DNA from 4 places in the Micromonospora sp. CNZ322 genome. Region 4 is predicted to be linked to each of the others. Evidence: riboswitches for the same ligand, from Rfam matches in the RefSeq annotation. Region 4 holds a riboswitch; each other region holds the start of a gene.
The links. A riboswitch is a leader RNA that binds a small molecule or an ion and turns the genes downstream of it on or off. The one in region 4 is predicted to bind S-adenosylmethionine.
Positions count from the first base shown of each region.

Region 1 (3,551 bases), on a different contig from region 4:
GGAGTGGTCGGCTTCGCCGGCTTCAACCTGCTCACCAACCTGGCGCTCGAACACGCCGCCCCGCAGCAGATCTCCCTCTTCGTGGCCACCACTCCGGTGATCACCCAGCTGGTCCGCTGGGCCCGCGACGGCGTACGCCCGAAGCCGCTGCTGCTGGCACTCTCCCTGGTGGCGCTCCTCGGCGTCGGTCTGGTGATCACGCGGGGCAGTCTGGCCGGGCTCGGCCAGTTCGGCCTCGGCGGGCTCATGATGATCGGCGCGGTGCTGGGCTGGGGCATCTACACCCACGGCGCCAGCCGGTTCGGCGAGTGGTCGCCGCTGCGCTTCACCACACTGACCGCGCTCGCCGGCACGGCCGCGATGCTCGTCCTGAGCATCGGCGCCGACGCCGTCGGCTGGCAGCACGCGCCGGCCGCCGCCGACCTCGTGGCGGTCGCCCCGCAACTGGCGTACGCAGTGCTGGTGGGTGCCGTGATCGCGGTCCTGGCCTGGAACACCGGCGTGCAGCGACTCGGTGCCGCCAATGCCGCGCTGTTCATGAACCTGGTCCCGGTGACCACCTTCGCGGTGCAGATCGCCCGCGGCTACCGCCCGGAGCCCGTCGAACTGGTCGGGGCCGCCATCACGATCGCCGCCCTGATCGCCGCGAACCTCGCCGCCCGGCCCCGGCCCGCCGCACTGCCCCGGCCGATCGCGGTGACGGATCCGATCGCGGTGACCGACCCGGTGGCGGTGAGCGCCCGCTGACCCAGTAGCTGGGATCTGCGGTAGCAACGACCGACAGCGTTGTCCTAGACTCGACGGCACAACTGAATACCTCATCCAGAGGGGCTGAGGGATACGGCCCGACGACGCCCCGGCAACCACCCTGCGCGCTCACCGCTGAGCGATCCGCGGGGCAGGTGCCAATTCCGTCCCCGCCGCACCGTGCGATGCGGGGAAAGATGAGAGGACTCTCGACATGACGTCGACGCTCGTCGCCTCCGGCATCGACACCTCTGCCAGCCCCGCCCGCGCCCTGGTCTGCCGTGCCTGTTCGGCCCGCTACCCGCTCGCCGCCCAGCACGCCTGTTACGAGTGTTTCGGCCCGCTGGAAGTCGACTACGACACCGCAGCACTGGCCACCGTCACCCGCGAGCAGATCGAGGCCGGCCCGAACAACATCTGGCGGTACGCCGCCCTGCTCCCCGCCGGCCAGGACCCGGCCAGCCGGGTCACCCTCGACCCGGGGCTGACCCCACTGGTGGCGGCCCCGCACCTCGCCGCCGAGCTGGGCATCACCGCACCGCTCTGGGTCAAGGACGACAGTGCCAACCCCACCCACTCGTTCAAGGACCGGGTCGTCTCGGTGGCGCTCACCGCCGCCAAGGCGCTCGGGTTCAGCCGGTTCGCCTGCGCGTCGACCGGCAACCTGGCCAACTCGGTGGCCGCCCACGCCGCCCGCGCCGGGGTGCCCTCGGTGGTCTTCATCCCCAGCGACCTGGAGCAGGGCAAGGTCATCACCACCGCCGTCTACGGCGGCGAACTGGTCGCCATCGACGGCTCGTACGACGATGTCAACCGGCTCTGCGGCGAGCTGGTGGAGACCGACGAATTCGAGGACACCGCGTTCGTCAACGTGAACGTCCGGCCGTACTACGCGGAGGGCTCCAAGACCCTCGGCTACGAGGTGGCCGAGCAGCTCGGCTGGCGGATTCCGGCGCAGGTGGTCATCCCGATGGCCAGCGGCGAGCTGCTCACCAAGATTGACAAGGCGTTCTCCGAGCTGGTGGAGATCGGCCTGGTCGAGGCGCCCGCCGACGGCTGGAAGGTCTTCGGCGCGCAGTCCGCCGGCTGCAACCCGATCGCCGTCGCCCTGCACGGCGAGACCGACACGATCATCCCGGTCAAGCCCACCGGCATCGCCAAGTCGCTCAACATCGGCGACCCGGCGGCCGGCCTCTACGCCCTTGAGGCAGTCCGCCGCACCGGCGGCTGGATGGAGTACGCCGACGACGACGAGATCCGCGCGGGCATTCGCGATCTGGCCCGTACCACCGGGGTCTTCGCCGAAACCGCGGGTGGGGTCACCGTGGCCGTGCTGCGCAAGCTGGTCGAGTCCGGTCGGCTCGACCCGACGGCCGAGACCGTCGTGTTCAACACCGGCGAGGGCCTGAAGACCATCGACGCGGTGGCCGGCCAGGTCGGGCCGACCCACCACATCAAGCCCTCGCTGCGCGCCGCCCGTGACGCCGGCCTCCTCGGCTGACAGGCTCGTTCGGACCGGGGCCGAGTCGATCAGTCGGTAACTGGGTTTTCGCTGTGAGTGTGGAAAACCCGCCGCTACGGACTTGACGACAGGAACCGGACGGCGCAAGATGCTCCGTGCGGGAGGGCATTTCGCCGAAGACTTTTGAAGTTCTTGCGACCCAACGCCGGAGGCGTTGTGCGAGTGTCCCTCCCGACCACGTTCGATCGGGCCAGCGAATAATTCGCTGGCCCGATCGCTTTTGTACGGTGCACGCTCACCGGCATGAGCATCACCATCGCGTCGTTCGACGGCGCCGACCGGACTTCCGTCGACGAGGCGTACCGGATCGGGGTGGCGGTCAACGAGGCCGATCTGCCGGACCTACCGCCCTTCTGCCGGCGCCGCTTCGACGCGCTGTTCCACACGCCGTTGCCCGGCACCCGGACGCTCTGGGCGCTGGCCCGACTGGACGGTGTCCCGGCCGGCTTCCTGCAACTGGACCTGCCGCAGCTCGACAACACCGACAACGCCACCGTCGAGCTGAAGGTGCGTCCGGAGCTGCGGCGCCGGGGCGTCGGTCGGGCACTGCACGAGTACGGCGTACGGCTGCTGCGCGAGCACGGCCGCAAGCGGGTCGTCGGGCTGACCGTCTCCGCGTTGCCCGACGGGCCGGCCCGGAGCGTGGCGGGCGCTGCGTTCGCCGCGTCGACCGGAGCCCAGGCAGCGTTGGTCGAGGTGCGTCGCCGGCTGGAGATCGCCGAGATCGACCGGGTCGCGCTCCGCGCGGCACTCGTCGAGGCCCAGCCCCGGGCCGAGGGGTACCGATCGGTGTGCTGGCAGGGCGCCACCCCGGAGGAGTATCTGACGGACATCGCCTACCTGGACGGCCGGCTGATGATGGACGCGCCCCTCGGTGACATGCAGTGGGAGCCGGAGCAGGTGGACGCCGAGCGCATCCGCGGCACCGATCGGGCCCTGGAGGCCAAGGGCCGCCGGCGGTACCACCTCGGGATGCGACACGAGGCGTCCGGCCGGCTGGTCGCCTGGACGCTGCTGGAGGTTGGCGCCTCCGCCGACTGGCACGCGTTCCAGCAGATCACCATCGTCGACCCCGCACACCGTGGGCACCGGCTCGGCCTCATCGCCAAGGCGGAGAACCTGCACCACCTGCTCACCCACGAGCCGGCGGTGCGGAGCATCGACACCATCAACGCCGCCAGCAACAGCTACATGGTGGCGATCAACGAACAGCTCGGCTTCCGCCCGGTGGACTCCTGGACCGACTGGCAGCTCACCCTCTGAGCCCTGGCCGGAGGCCTGC
Region 1 is NZ_VITD01000004.1:210,745-214,295, forward strand. Features, by position in the region: gene FB453_RS12345 (DMT family transporter) at 1-747, shown strand, start outside; SAM riboswitch class I at 816-951, shown strand; gene thrC (threonine synthase) at 962-2,248, shown strand; gene FB453_RS12355 (GNAT family N-acetyltransferase) at 2,513-3,532, shown strand.
Region 1: it holds a riboswitch for S-adenosylmethionine, as region 4 does, so the genes downstream of both, thrC (threonine synthase) here and FB453_RS32750 (hypothetical protein) in region 4, are expected to answer to the same signal.

Region 2 (3,551 bases), on a different contig from region 4:
AAGCCACCCACCGCCCCGCCGGTCGGCTGAGCGGGGCGACCGCCGGGCGGGCCTCAGCCCAGCTCGGCCAGCGCCGCGAGCAGCCGGTCCACCTGAGCGGCCGTGCTGCCCAGCCCGATGCTGGCACGCAGCGCGGTGGGCGGCAGGTCCCGCCGGCCGGTACGCGCCGCCGCCTCGCCGAGCAGCCGCCGGGCCAGCGGGTGGGCGCAGAACAACCCGTCCCGTACGCCGATGTGGTGCTCGGCGGCCAGCCGCGTGGCCACCTCGGTGGAGTCCCATCCGGCCACCACGAACGAGACGATGCCGACCCGGGGCGCGTCCGGGCCGAAGGTGCGCAGCTCGACGACGTGCGGCAGGGCGGCGAGGCCGGTCCGTAGCCGGTCCAGCAGGGCCTGCTCGTGGGCGGCCAGCGCGCCCCGGTCCGCCTCGTCGAGGGCCTTGCACACCGCCGCCAGCGCGACCGCTCCGAGCAGGTTCGGGGTGCCGCCCTCGTGTCGGGCCGGGCCGGTCGCCCAGGTCACGTCGTGGGTGGCTGGCCCGACGTGGCTGGTGGCGCCACCGCCGGCAAGGTAGGGCGGGGCGGCGTCCAGCCAGTCGGCCCGACCGATCAGCACTCCCGTGCCGAACGGCGCGTACAGCTTGTGGCCGGACACGGCCAGGTAGTCGACGTCGAGCGCGAGCAGGTCGACCGGGGCGTGCGGGGCGAGCTGCGCGGCGTCGAGCACGATCCGGGCACCGTGCCGGTGGGCCACCCGCGCCAGTTCGGCGACCGGCCACCGCTCACCGGTCACGTTGCTCGCACCGGTCACCGCGACCAGCACCGGCAGCGCCGGGCTGCTGCCCCGGCGCAGCTCGGTGAGGGCGGCGGCGAGATCGCGTACCGCCCCGTCGGGGTCGCTGGGCACCGGAAGGCGCACCGACCCGCGCGGCCAGGGCAGCAGGTTGGCATGGTGTTCGGAGGCGTTGGTGACCACCGTCGTGCCGGCTGGCACGGCCCGCGCCAGCAGGTTGAGCGCGTCAGTGGTGTTGCGGGTGAAGATCACATGATCGTCGGCGCGGACGCCGAAGAAGTCGCCGATCGTCTGCCGGGCCTGCTCGTACGCGAGGGTGCAGCGCCGCGACAGCGCTCCCGCTCCGCGATGCACGCTGGCGTACCAGGGCAGCAGCTCGGCCACCGCGTCGGCGGCGGCCCGGGCGCACGGCGCACTGGCCGCGTAGTCCAGGTTGATCTCGCCGGGCACGCCGAGAACGTCGAGCGGCGCGGACGGCACGGTGGGCAGGCTGGGCAGCGAGGGGACGAGAGTGACGGACACGCCGGAACCTCCGGGGTCAGGGACCCCGGGTGCGACATCGGGACGGGGTCCGCGCTTGCCCAGCACACCGATCGGGCTGGGCCCGGTCATCACCCGGGGCACCCCACCGCGAACTCGACGAGGGTTGCCGGCCAGCAAGCCGGGGCTGAACGCTGGCACTCGTGACCTGCCGGCAGCATAGCGGCTGCCGATGCGCCCGAACCAGCCGGCGGCGGATGGCTACGCTGACCGCATGGCCGACACCCCGCCCGGTTCACCATTGCCGCCGTCGCCCGCCGCCCCGCCTGCGCCCGCCGTCCCGCCCACGGGTGAGACGCCCCGGATGCCGCTGCGCCGACTGGGCTGGCGGCGGTTCCTGGTGCTGGCCGGGGTGGTGCTGTTGATCGCGGCGTGCGCGGTCTTCATGGTCTTCACGCTCGGCCAGTCGCTCGGTGTGCAGGCCCTGCTGATCGGGGTGGTCGCCGCCATCCTGCCGGTGCCGGTGCTGGTCGCCTGCTTCCTCTGGCTGGACCGGTACGAACCAGAGCCGTTGAAGTATCTGATCTTCTGCTTCGCCTGGGGGGCGTTCGTCTCCACCGCCGCCTCGCTCACGGTCAACGACTTCGCGGCCAACCGCTTCGCCGACTGGGGCCTGCCGTCCGCGCTCACCGGGGTGCTGGTGGCGCCGTTCATCGAGGAGCTGACCAAGGCACTGGGCCCGATCCTGCTGCTGGTGTTCCGCCGCCGCGAGTGGTCCGGGATCACCGACGGCCTGGTCTACTGCGGGCTCTCCGCGGTCGGCTTCGCGATGGTGGAGAACATCCTCTACCTGGGCGGGTTGGGGTACGCGTCCGGCGCCGACCGGTACGGCCCGGCCACCGGCATCCAGCAGGTCATCGCGATCTTCATTCTGCGGATTCTGCTGTTCGGGTTCGCCCATCCCCTTTTCACCTCGATGACCGGTGTGGGCCTGGGTATCGCCTCCCGGACGGCCGACCGGCGCATCCGGGTGCTCGCCCCGATCGCCGGCCTGCTGCTGGCGATGATGCTGCACGGCACGTGGAACCTGCTGCCCACGCTGACCCAGGCCACCGGCGAGGCCATGATCATGCTGTACGGCTTCCTGGGCCTCATGGTGCCGGTCTTCTTCGGCACCGTGGGGCTGGCCCTGTGGCTGCGCGCCTGGGAGGGGCGGCTCACCGAGCGGGTCCTGCCCGACTACGTTCGCGCCGGCTGGCTCAGCCCGCCCGAGGTGGCCGCCCTGAGCGGTCTCGGCCGGCGGCACGCCGCCCGCAGTTGGGCGCGGCGGGTGGCCGGCGACGCCGGGGTGCGGGCGATGCGGGGTTACCAGTCCGCCGCGACCCGGCTGGCCCTGCTGCGCGACGGGGCGCTGCGCGGCCTGGACCGCAAACCCGCCGACCAGGAGCGGACCGCCCGCGAGGAGCGGGAGTTGCTGGACGCTATCACCGCGTACCGGTCGTTCTTCGTGGGTCGGGACCCGCAGGCTCCGGCGGGGGTCTGGGACGGCAGCCGCTACCACCTGCGCTTCCCGGACGGCACCCAGCGCGCGGTGGAGGCGCCGGACGAGCCGGTGGTGCCGATCCCGGTGGTGCTGGCTCCCGCCCCGGTTCCGGTGGGGTACGCCCCGCCCGGTTGGCCCGGCCTGCGCCCGGCGTCTCCCTGGCCGCCGACACACCCCTGACAGCTACGGCCTGGCGGCTGACGGCAGGCCAGCAGTGCGGCTCAGGCCACCAGCAGTGCGGCTCAGGCCACCAGCAGTGCGGCTCAGGCCAGCAGCGAGGTGAGGAAGTCACCGAGGCCCTGGAACATCGCGATCAGCGCGGCCCCGATCGCCCGGAACATCTGCGCGGCGCCGTCCGGCCGAAAGGCCATGAAGTAGATCAGGAACGCGACACTGCCCCAGGTCAACAGCTTCTTCACGAATACCGGCATCGTCCCTCCCCAGGGCCACGGTCGCCGGATGGCTTCCCGTCGTGCGGCTGGGCAAACGGTGCGCGACGGGGCCTGGTGGCCGGGGGAGGTGCGTCAGAGGTAGAGGCCGGTCGAGTCGTTCTCGATCCGCTCGGCGGCCACGGCGTGCACGTCCCGCTCCCGCAGCAGCACGTAACCGCGGCCGTGCAGCTCGACCTCGGAGCGCTCGTCCGGGTCGAAGAGCACCCGATCGCCGGAGACGATGGCGCGCACGTTCGGCCCCACCCCGACTGCTGTGGCCCAGGCGAGGCGCTTGCCGACCGCGGC
Region 2 is NZ_VITD01000004.1:230,842-234,392, forward strand. Features, by position in the region: gene FB453_RS12425 (FUSC family protein) at 1-30, shown strand, start outside; gene FB453_RS12430 (aminotransferase class V-fold PLP-dependent enzyme) at 54-1,313, opposite strand; SAM riboswitch class IV at 1,360-1,480, opposite strand; gene FB453_RS12435 (PrsW family intramembrane metalloprotease) at 1,504-2,994, shown strand; gene FB453_RS34190 (hypothetical protein) at 3,078-3,245, opposite strand; gene FB453_RS12440 (GroES family chaperonin) at 3,339-3,551, opposite strand, start outside.
Region 2: it holds a riboswitch for S-adenosylmethionine, as region 4 does, so the genes downstream of both, FB453_RS12430 (aminotransferase class V-fold PLP-dependent enzyme) here and FB453_RS32750 (hypothetical protein) in region 4, are expected to answer to the same signal.

Region 3 (3,551 bases), on a different contig from region 4:
AACGTCTCCCACAGGGTGCTCAACGGATCCATCGGTCGCTCCTCCTACCGCCCTGCTCGCTCGTCACCGGCTCAGGACGCGGTCGACGCGGACGCCGACGGCACGGCCGTAGCGGACGCCGACGGCGCGGTCGACACGGACGGAGCCTTCACAGTGCCGCTGCCCGGCGTGAAGTCCGCCGGGATCGGCCGGCCCGGGTAGTACTGCGCCTGCAACCGGCTCCAGGTGCCATCGGCGATGACCTCGTCGAGGCTCTTGTTCAGCGCCTCGCGCAGCTTGTCGTTCCCCTTGGCCACGGCGTACGCGGTTGGTGCCGGGCTGAGCTGCTTGGCCGCCACGGTGATCTTGCCGTTGCTGTCGGTGGCCGACTTCTCGCCGATCTCCGCCGGGGCGATCCAGGCGTCGGCGGTGCCCGCCTTGAGCTGGTTGATCGCGCCGTTGTAGTCGGGCACCCGCACCGGGTTGAGCTGCTTGCCGGTGGCGTAGTCGTCCTGGACGGTGCCCTGCACCACCACGACCCGTTTGCCGGCGAGCTGGTCGAAGCCGGTGATCGGCGAGCCGACCGGGACGTCCAGGCCGAAGTAGCCGAAGTCGTAGCCGTTGCCGAAGTCGACGGTCTTCCTGCGGGCCTCGGTGATGGTGATCGAGGAGCTGCCCACGTCGAACTTGCGGTTGTTGACCTGGCTGAGCAGCGCGGAGAAGTCGGTGCCGACGAACTCGACAGTGAGACCGAGCTTGCCGGCCACGGCGGTCAGCAGGTCATTGTCGAAGCCGGTGAACTTGCCGTCCTTGAGGTACACGTTCGGCGGGGCGTCGGTCAGCGTTCCGGCGCGCAGCACGCCCGACTGGGCCAGGCCGTACGGGTTGGCGGTGGCGTCGGACGAGCTGTCGTCGCCGCAGGCGGTGAGGGCGGTGGCGGCCAGGATCGTGGCCGCGCCCAGGGCAGCGGCGCGGGTCAGGGCAGGAAGGAATCGCACGGGTGTCTCCGAAGGGTGGTGTCTCGGCGCGCACGGACGTGCGCCACCGACGGCGCGCCCGATGGGCGTACCGGTGGGAAAGGAGCTCGGGAAGGTGGTGCTAGAGCGCGATGCCGCGACGACAGGCGGCGCTGCACATTCGCATCATGTCCACGTGCCGTCGCCGGATCAGTGCGGGCGAGGGTCGACCGGTGCGGGAGTCCGCGACGTCGGTCGGTGGGGTGGTGCCGAGGATGCGCATGGTTCTCCCGGGTCTGTGCTGACCTGGGTGCCAGGCCACGCTTGCACCGACGTGCTGCCGGTGCCTGGTCTTCACCCGGGGCACCCCACCGCGGAGGAGGGTTGCCGGCCAGCGAGCCGGGGCTTCGCGCTGGCACTCATGACCTGCGCCGAGGCTAGCAGCAGGAGCGGGTGGATCGTCCAGTCGTTATGACCACACTCACTGTGCGCGACGGACTGTCGGCTCGCAGGTCAGCCGGCGTGCACGTGCGGCCGGCGGTGCGGGTTGGGCTCCTGGCGGCGCAGGATCTCCCGGGTCACCGAGGCGATGGCGCCCTGTCCGAACGCCAGGTAGCGCAGGAAGTTGCGGGTCGGACCGCCCTCGGACCACTCGAAGTAGATGTGGGGGCGCCGACGGCTGCGGTCGCGGATCTCCAGCAACAGGGCGGCGAGCGCGGTGGGCACCGACGAGCTGGCCAGGCTGAGCACCGGGAAGCGGCCGTCGACCACCCCGCCGCGGACCAGCAGCTCCGTCTCGAAGTCGGAGGGGTCGGTGACAGTGACCTCGACGAAGATGACGTCGCCGTCGTCGGGAAAGTCGTTGTCCGCCATGGTCTGCGCCAGCTTGGCGCGGTACTCCGCCTCGTCGCGCCGGTCGGGTTCGTGCGCGATGAGGCGGATCCGTCGTCCGGCGCGTTCGTCGATCATCCGGGCCGCGACGTGATCCAGTTCGACGTGGTCGACCCGCAGCTCGTAGGCCCGCATCAGCCGGGACAGCACCGACACCAGGATGATCCCGCCGATGAAACATGCCGCGATCTTGACGCCGCTCGGGCGCTCCACCACGTTGGCCACTGTGGTGTAGACGAAGATCACCGCGATGACTCCGAACGCGATGGTGCGACCGCGCTGACGCTGCCGGAGCGCCGCGAGCGTCACCGCCGTCGCGGCCGAGGTGATCAACACCAGGACCCCGGTGGCGTACGCGCTGCCCTGCGCGTCCACGCTGGCCTCGAAGACGATCGTGATCAGGAACGCCACGGCGGTGAAGACCAGCACCAGCGGCCGGACGGCTCGCGCCCAGGTCGGCGCCATGCCGTAGCGGGGCAGGTAGCGCGGCACGAGGTTGAGCAGACCAGCCATCGCCGATGCCCCGGCGAACCAGAGGATTCCGATGGTGGACAGGTCGTAGACGGTGCCGAACACCTCGCCGAGGTGGGCGTGCGCCAGGTAGGCCAGCGCGCGCCCGTTCGCCGGCCCGCCCGGTTGGAAGGCCTCCGGCGGAATGAGCACGGTGGTCGTCACGCTGCTGGTGATCAGGAAGACGCTCATGATCACCGCTGCGGTGGTGAGCAGCCGGCGGGCGCCACGGATCCGGCCCAGCGGTCGTGCCTCCGAGTCCTGCGGGTCACCCCGTACGCTCGGCATGACCGCCACCCCCGTCTCGAAGCCGGACAGCCCCAACGCCAGCTTCGGAAAGACCAGCAGCGACAGCCCGACCACCAGCCACGGATCGCCGTGCCCGGTGGTCAGCGTGGTCGTCCAGTCGCCGACCGCGCTCGGATGCGTCGCCACCCGCCACAGCGCGTCGGCCACCACCACCGCGTTCAGCGTCAGATAGACCGCGACCAGGACGACGGCGATCCCGATGGCCTCGGTGAATCCCTTGAGGAACACCGCGCCCAGCAGCGACACCAGCAACAGCGTGACCAGCACCTCGTGACCCTTGAGCCCGCTCGGCCAGAACGGGTTCTCGTCGATGTGCGCCGTCGCGTCGGCGGCCGAGAGGGTGATGGTGATGATGAAGTCGGTGGCCACGAAACCGAGCAGCACCAGCACCAGCAACTTGCCCGGCCAGTAGCTCAGCAGGCGTACCAGCATCGCGATGGAACCCTCACCGTGCGGGCTCTCCACCGCCACCCGCCGGTAGACCGGCAGCGCCCCCAGCAGGGTCACCAGCACCAGCACCAGGGTCGCCACCGGTGACAGCGCCCCGGCGGCCAGCGCCGCGATGCCGGGCTGGTAACCCAACGTGGAGAAGTAGTCGACCCCGGTCAGGCACATCACCTTCCACCACTGGTGGTGCCGGTGCTCCGGCGGCCGCCCGTGCGGCCCCGGGTGCTGCACGGCCTGGTCCGAGCCGGCGTCGAGCAGCCACCCCCGCAACCGGCCGGCGCGTCTGTCGACAGTCACCGGCGCCCCCGTCATCCCGCCCACGGTCACCGTGAGTATCCGCCCGACGGGCCGGCCCCGTCCGCCGGTGCGTGGAACCCAGCCGACGCCACGGCGGGTTTCAGTGCCCAGGACAGGGGGGAAGCAGCGCCCCGGGCTGGATGGGCGGCACCGGGGGAGGGG
Region 3 is NZ_VITD01000006.1:132,673-136,223, forward strand. Features, by position in the region: gene FB453_RS16510 (amino acid ABC transporter permease) at 1-32, opposite strand, end outside; gene FB453_RS16515 (ABC transporter substrate-binding protein) at 72-977, opposite strand; SAM riboswitch class IV at 1,251-1,362, opposite strand; gene FB453_RS16520 (amino acid transporter) at 1,449-3,404, opposite strand.
Region 3: it holds a riboswitch for S-adenosylmethionine, as region 4 does, so the genes downstream of both, FB453_RS16515 (ABC transporter substrate-binding protein) here and FB453_RS32750 (hypothetical protein) in region 4, are expected to answer to the same signal.

Region 4 (3,551 bases):
TGCGCGCGCCGAGCAGTGCCAAGCGCAGATCCGGACTGGAATGCACCATGAAGCGCACCATCCAGTCGAAGGCTGAGCCGATGGTGCCAGGGTTCGCCTGACTCCCAGACACGACAAGGGAACCCACGGATTCCCGATACCGTGCCTGCAGGTCCTGCCAGCGGCCGAACCGCTCCTGAATGAACAACCTCACTGGCGAGGCTCTGTTGCTCAATGCCACGGTCAGCGCCGGCCAACCACTGATGATGGTCATGCTTCGACCACCGGGCACCGACGTCGCTGCCCGCCACTGTCCATCATGGCCGGATGCTATCGAACCGCGCGGTATTCGAGCTGCCCGTCATCACCGGACCGTCGATGGGCGATGACCAGCACGGCTGCTGTTGGCGAGATCGGTTACCACCAACAGCAGCCGGCTGGACTGGCGATCAACGAGCGGTGGCCAAGAATTCGTTCTGCGCCCGCCGGAGGCTGCTGAGGTCGTGGGGTACGGGCATGACGCCGTAGCGGTCGAAAGCGTCGACGCTTGCTCCGAGCGAGGGCGGCCACCGTCGCTGCCACTCGACCAGCGGCACGCTCGAAGCAATCACGCGTAGTGGCTCGGCGAGCCGGTCGAACTCCACCTGCTGCCACTCGCGCAGCTCGTTACCACGCCGCGCGGAAGCCACCAGCGAGGCGGCGACCACGGTGGTCGTGGCCGTCTGCGGTTGGACCACGTCGCCGTTCATGATCGAGTGCCGGCCCAGCGGCAGTGCGGCGCGGTGGCCGTACCGTTCGCCGACGACCTGCGAGACGTGTCGGCAGGTTTCGCAGGCCAGCCACGACCACCGGGTTCGGGTGGTCACCGTGTCTCGGACGCACAACAGGCACAGGGCGAGGTCACTGGGGATGTCCTGGCCCTGCCACTGCTGCTCCCACTCCGGTGTACGCGGCTGGCAGCGGCACCGCTGTTCGCGCGGGGCACCGTCGCGGAGGTGCCCGCAGGTCAGGCAGACCGCGAAAGCGGCAAGGTTCGGTTCGTCGAACGGCACGGTGAACTCGCTCTCCGGTGCCCGAGGCACCCGCTCTTGCCGTACCGCAGCTTGCGGTCGGCCTGGTCTTCCCCCGGAGGCACCGTGCGCGGGTGGCGCGGTTGCCGGGTCAGCAAGCCGGGAGGCTTGACGCTGACCACTCTTGACGCCCAGGAAGCATAGAGATCATCGAGGCCGGGAGCAACCCCGGCCAACACGCGGAGGAGACCAGAGCCCATTGCCGGCCCGGCCGCCCGTCACTGATCGCGTCACCGCCACGCTCGGCGACCAAGCGGACCAGCTGGCGGAATTGGGCGGGCTGCAGCCCGGTGAACGGGAGAATCCACGCCGGGCGGGCTGCGGTGATCACCTGCACCCAGGCAGCCTGACCGACCGTCTTCACCAGACAGTCACCGGGGTTAGGGAATTTCCCTTGGACGATCTTCGAGTGGTGCTGGAATCCTGCTCGGATGAGCCAGGACCAAGCGCAGGTATTGTCCCGTGGTACCAACTGTGCCGTCGTGCAGCTTTCGGGTAGGGCATTCCCCGGCATCCACCTGCAGGGCGATACGTTCGCTGCCCTGCTGGTGCAGCTCGCGGACGCGGCGCGCCTACTGCGCCAGGACCCCGGCGACCGCACAGCTCTCGACGAGCTGGACGACGCAGTAGGAGAGGCAGAGCGCTTCCTCGGCTTCTACGAAGCGACGCTCTCGGAGCGAGGTATCCAGCGGCCGTACTGATACGGCGGCCACCGGCGGAAGCTGACCTCGAAGACCACCGTCGGTCGGACCACCGCAGCAGCGACGGACATCTCACCATCCCCGAGATACGAGACGTCCCTTAGCCTTACCGGTCCTTATGCCGAGGCTCGCTAAAGATAGAAGCTCGAACCGTCGCCGTACGGGCACGCCCAAGTTGCTCCCGCTTCCAGAACCTCTCGGCGCGGCCGCACCGATCCTGCATCCACACCGAGCGCCCTTCGCAGAACGTGCCTGCCTGGATTCCATCCGTTACTGTCGTACTCGTCTCAGCTGCCTCGCCGCAAGGAGACACGTGGATCGGGACGCCTTGGTTGCACGGCTGCGCCGCGCCTTTGGTGGGGACACCCCGCGCGATGCCTCCCATGACTCGGCCGCGCTCGAGGCCGCTGCCCGGCTCGAACGAGCGGCCCGTCCGGACGACGTCGAGGCCTGGGCCCTGATCGCGCTGTTGTACTGGCAGCGGTGCCTCGCCACCCCGCACGGATCCGAGCGGGAGTACACGTCCGTGGCTGCCCTCACGCGCTCGTTGAGGCCGGCGCTAGACCCTCTCCCGACACGCCTGCCGATGCCCACCTCGGACCCCGTTGTGCTCGTGGCTTCCTGCGCCGATCACGTTGCCGACCTGCTGAGCCGGCGTGCGTTCAAGGTCATGGAGCAGCCCGGCTTCGCGACCGACGCCGCGGCACAGACGCAGGCCGCCGCTGTGCTCGGCGAGGCGTCCATGCTGACCCGGGCGCTCGGGCCGTCCGCCCTGGCGATCTACGGCAACCTCGGCGCGGTGCTTATGGCCCGGTACCGGGCGACCGGTCAGGTCGCTCACCTCGACCAGGCCGTCGCGGCGTGGCGACGGGCGGTGGCCGCGCCGGGCACGCGCCAAGACGTCGTTGCGGTGACGTCGAACCTGGCCACCGGATACGAGGCGCGCTACGAGGTACGTGGCCGGGCCGTGGACCTGGACCGAGCGGTCGAGGCCCGGCGTCGCGCCGCTGCGATGGCCGGCGGCGACCGGTCTCTTCACCTGATTGCGCTGGCAGAGGACCTGCGGCGGCGTCACGCGCGCACCGGTTCCGCCCGGGACGCCGACGACGCCGTCTGCAGCGCCGAGGCCGCCCTGGCCGCGGCGGTCACGCCGGAGGAACGGCGCGTATGTGCGCAGAAGTTGGCCGCTGTGCTGACCGCGCGGTACGACCTCTCCCACGCGCGGGCCGACCTGGACCGGTCGATCGAGGTGATGGGAGACGCGGTCATGCAGGACGCTGGCTCCGGATCTCCGAAGATCGCTGGCATTCTCGGTTTGGCGCTCTTCCAGCGCTTCAAGGACTTCGAATCGGTGGCCGACCTCGACACCGCGATCGACGTCCTCCGTGGGGCGTCGTTAGCAGGCGACGGCCCTAATCTCGGCTTCCTCCTGGTCGCGCTCGGCGATGCGCTACGCGCGCGCTACCAGCTCAGCAGCAGACTCGCCGACCTGGACGAGGCGATCACGGTGGGCCGGCGGGCCGTGGCGGATGACGTCGCGGATCCCGAAGCGCTCGGCGAGCCTCGCGCCGACCTCAGCATGAGCTTCCGGCTGCGATTCGAGCGCACGGCCGATCCGGCGGACCTGGACCAGGCGGTTGAGTTCGGCGAGGCCGGGGTCGCCGTGACGCCGCCCGGCCACACCGACCGTGCGCGCCGACTGGCCGCAGCCGGTATCGCCCTCGCGCTTCGCGGCCACACCCGAGGCGAGCTCTCCGACATCGATCGGGGACTCGAGTACATTCGTGCGGTCATCCTGCCC
Region 4 is NZ_VITD01000024.1:1,395-4,945, reverse strand. Features, by position in the region: gene FB453_RS32755 (hypothetical protein) at 1-253, opposite strand, end outside; gene FB453_RS32750 (hypothetical protein) at 429-1,031, opposite strand; SAM riboswitch class IV at 1,059-1,179, opposite strand; gene FB453_RS32740 (DUF6959 family protein) at 1,481-1,750, shown strand; partial or broken gene FB453_RS32735 (tetratricopeptide repeat protein) at 2,064-3,551, shown strand, end outside.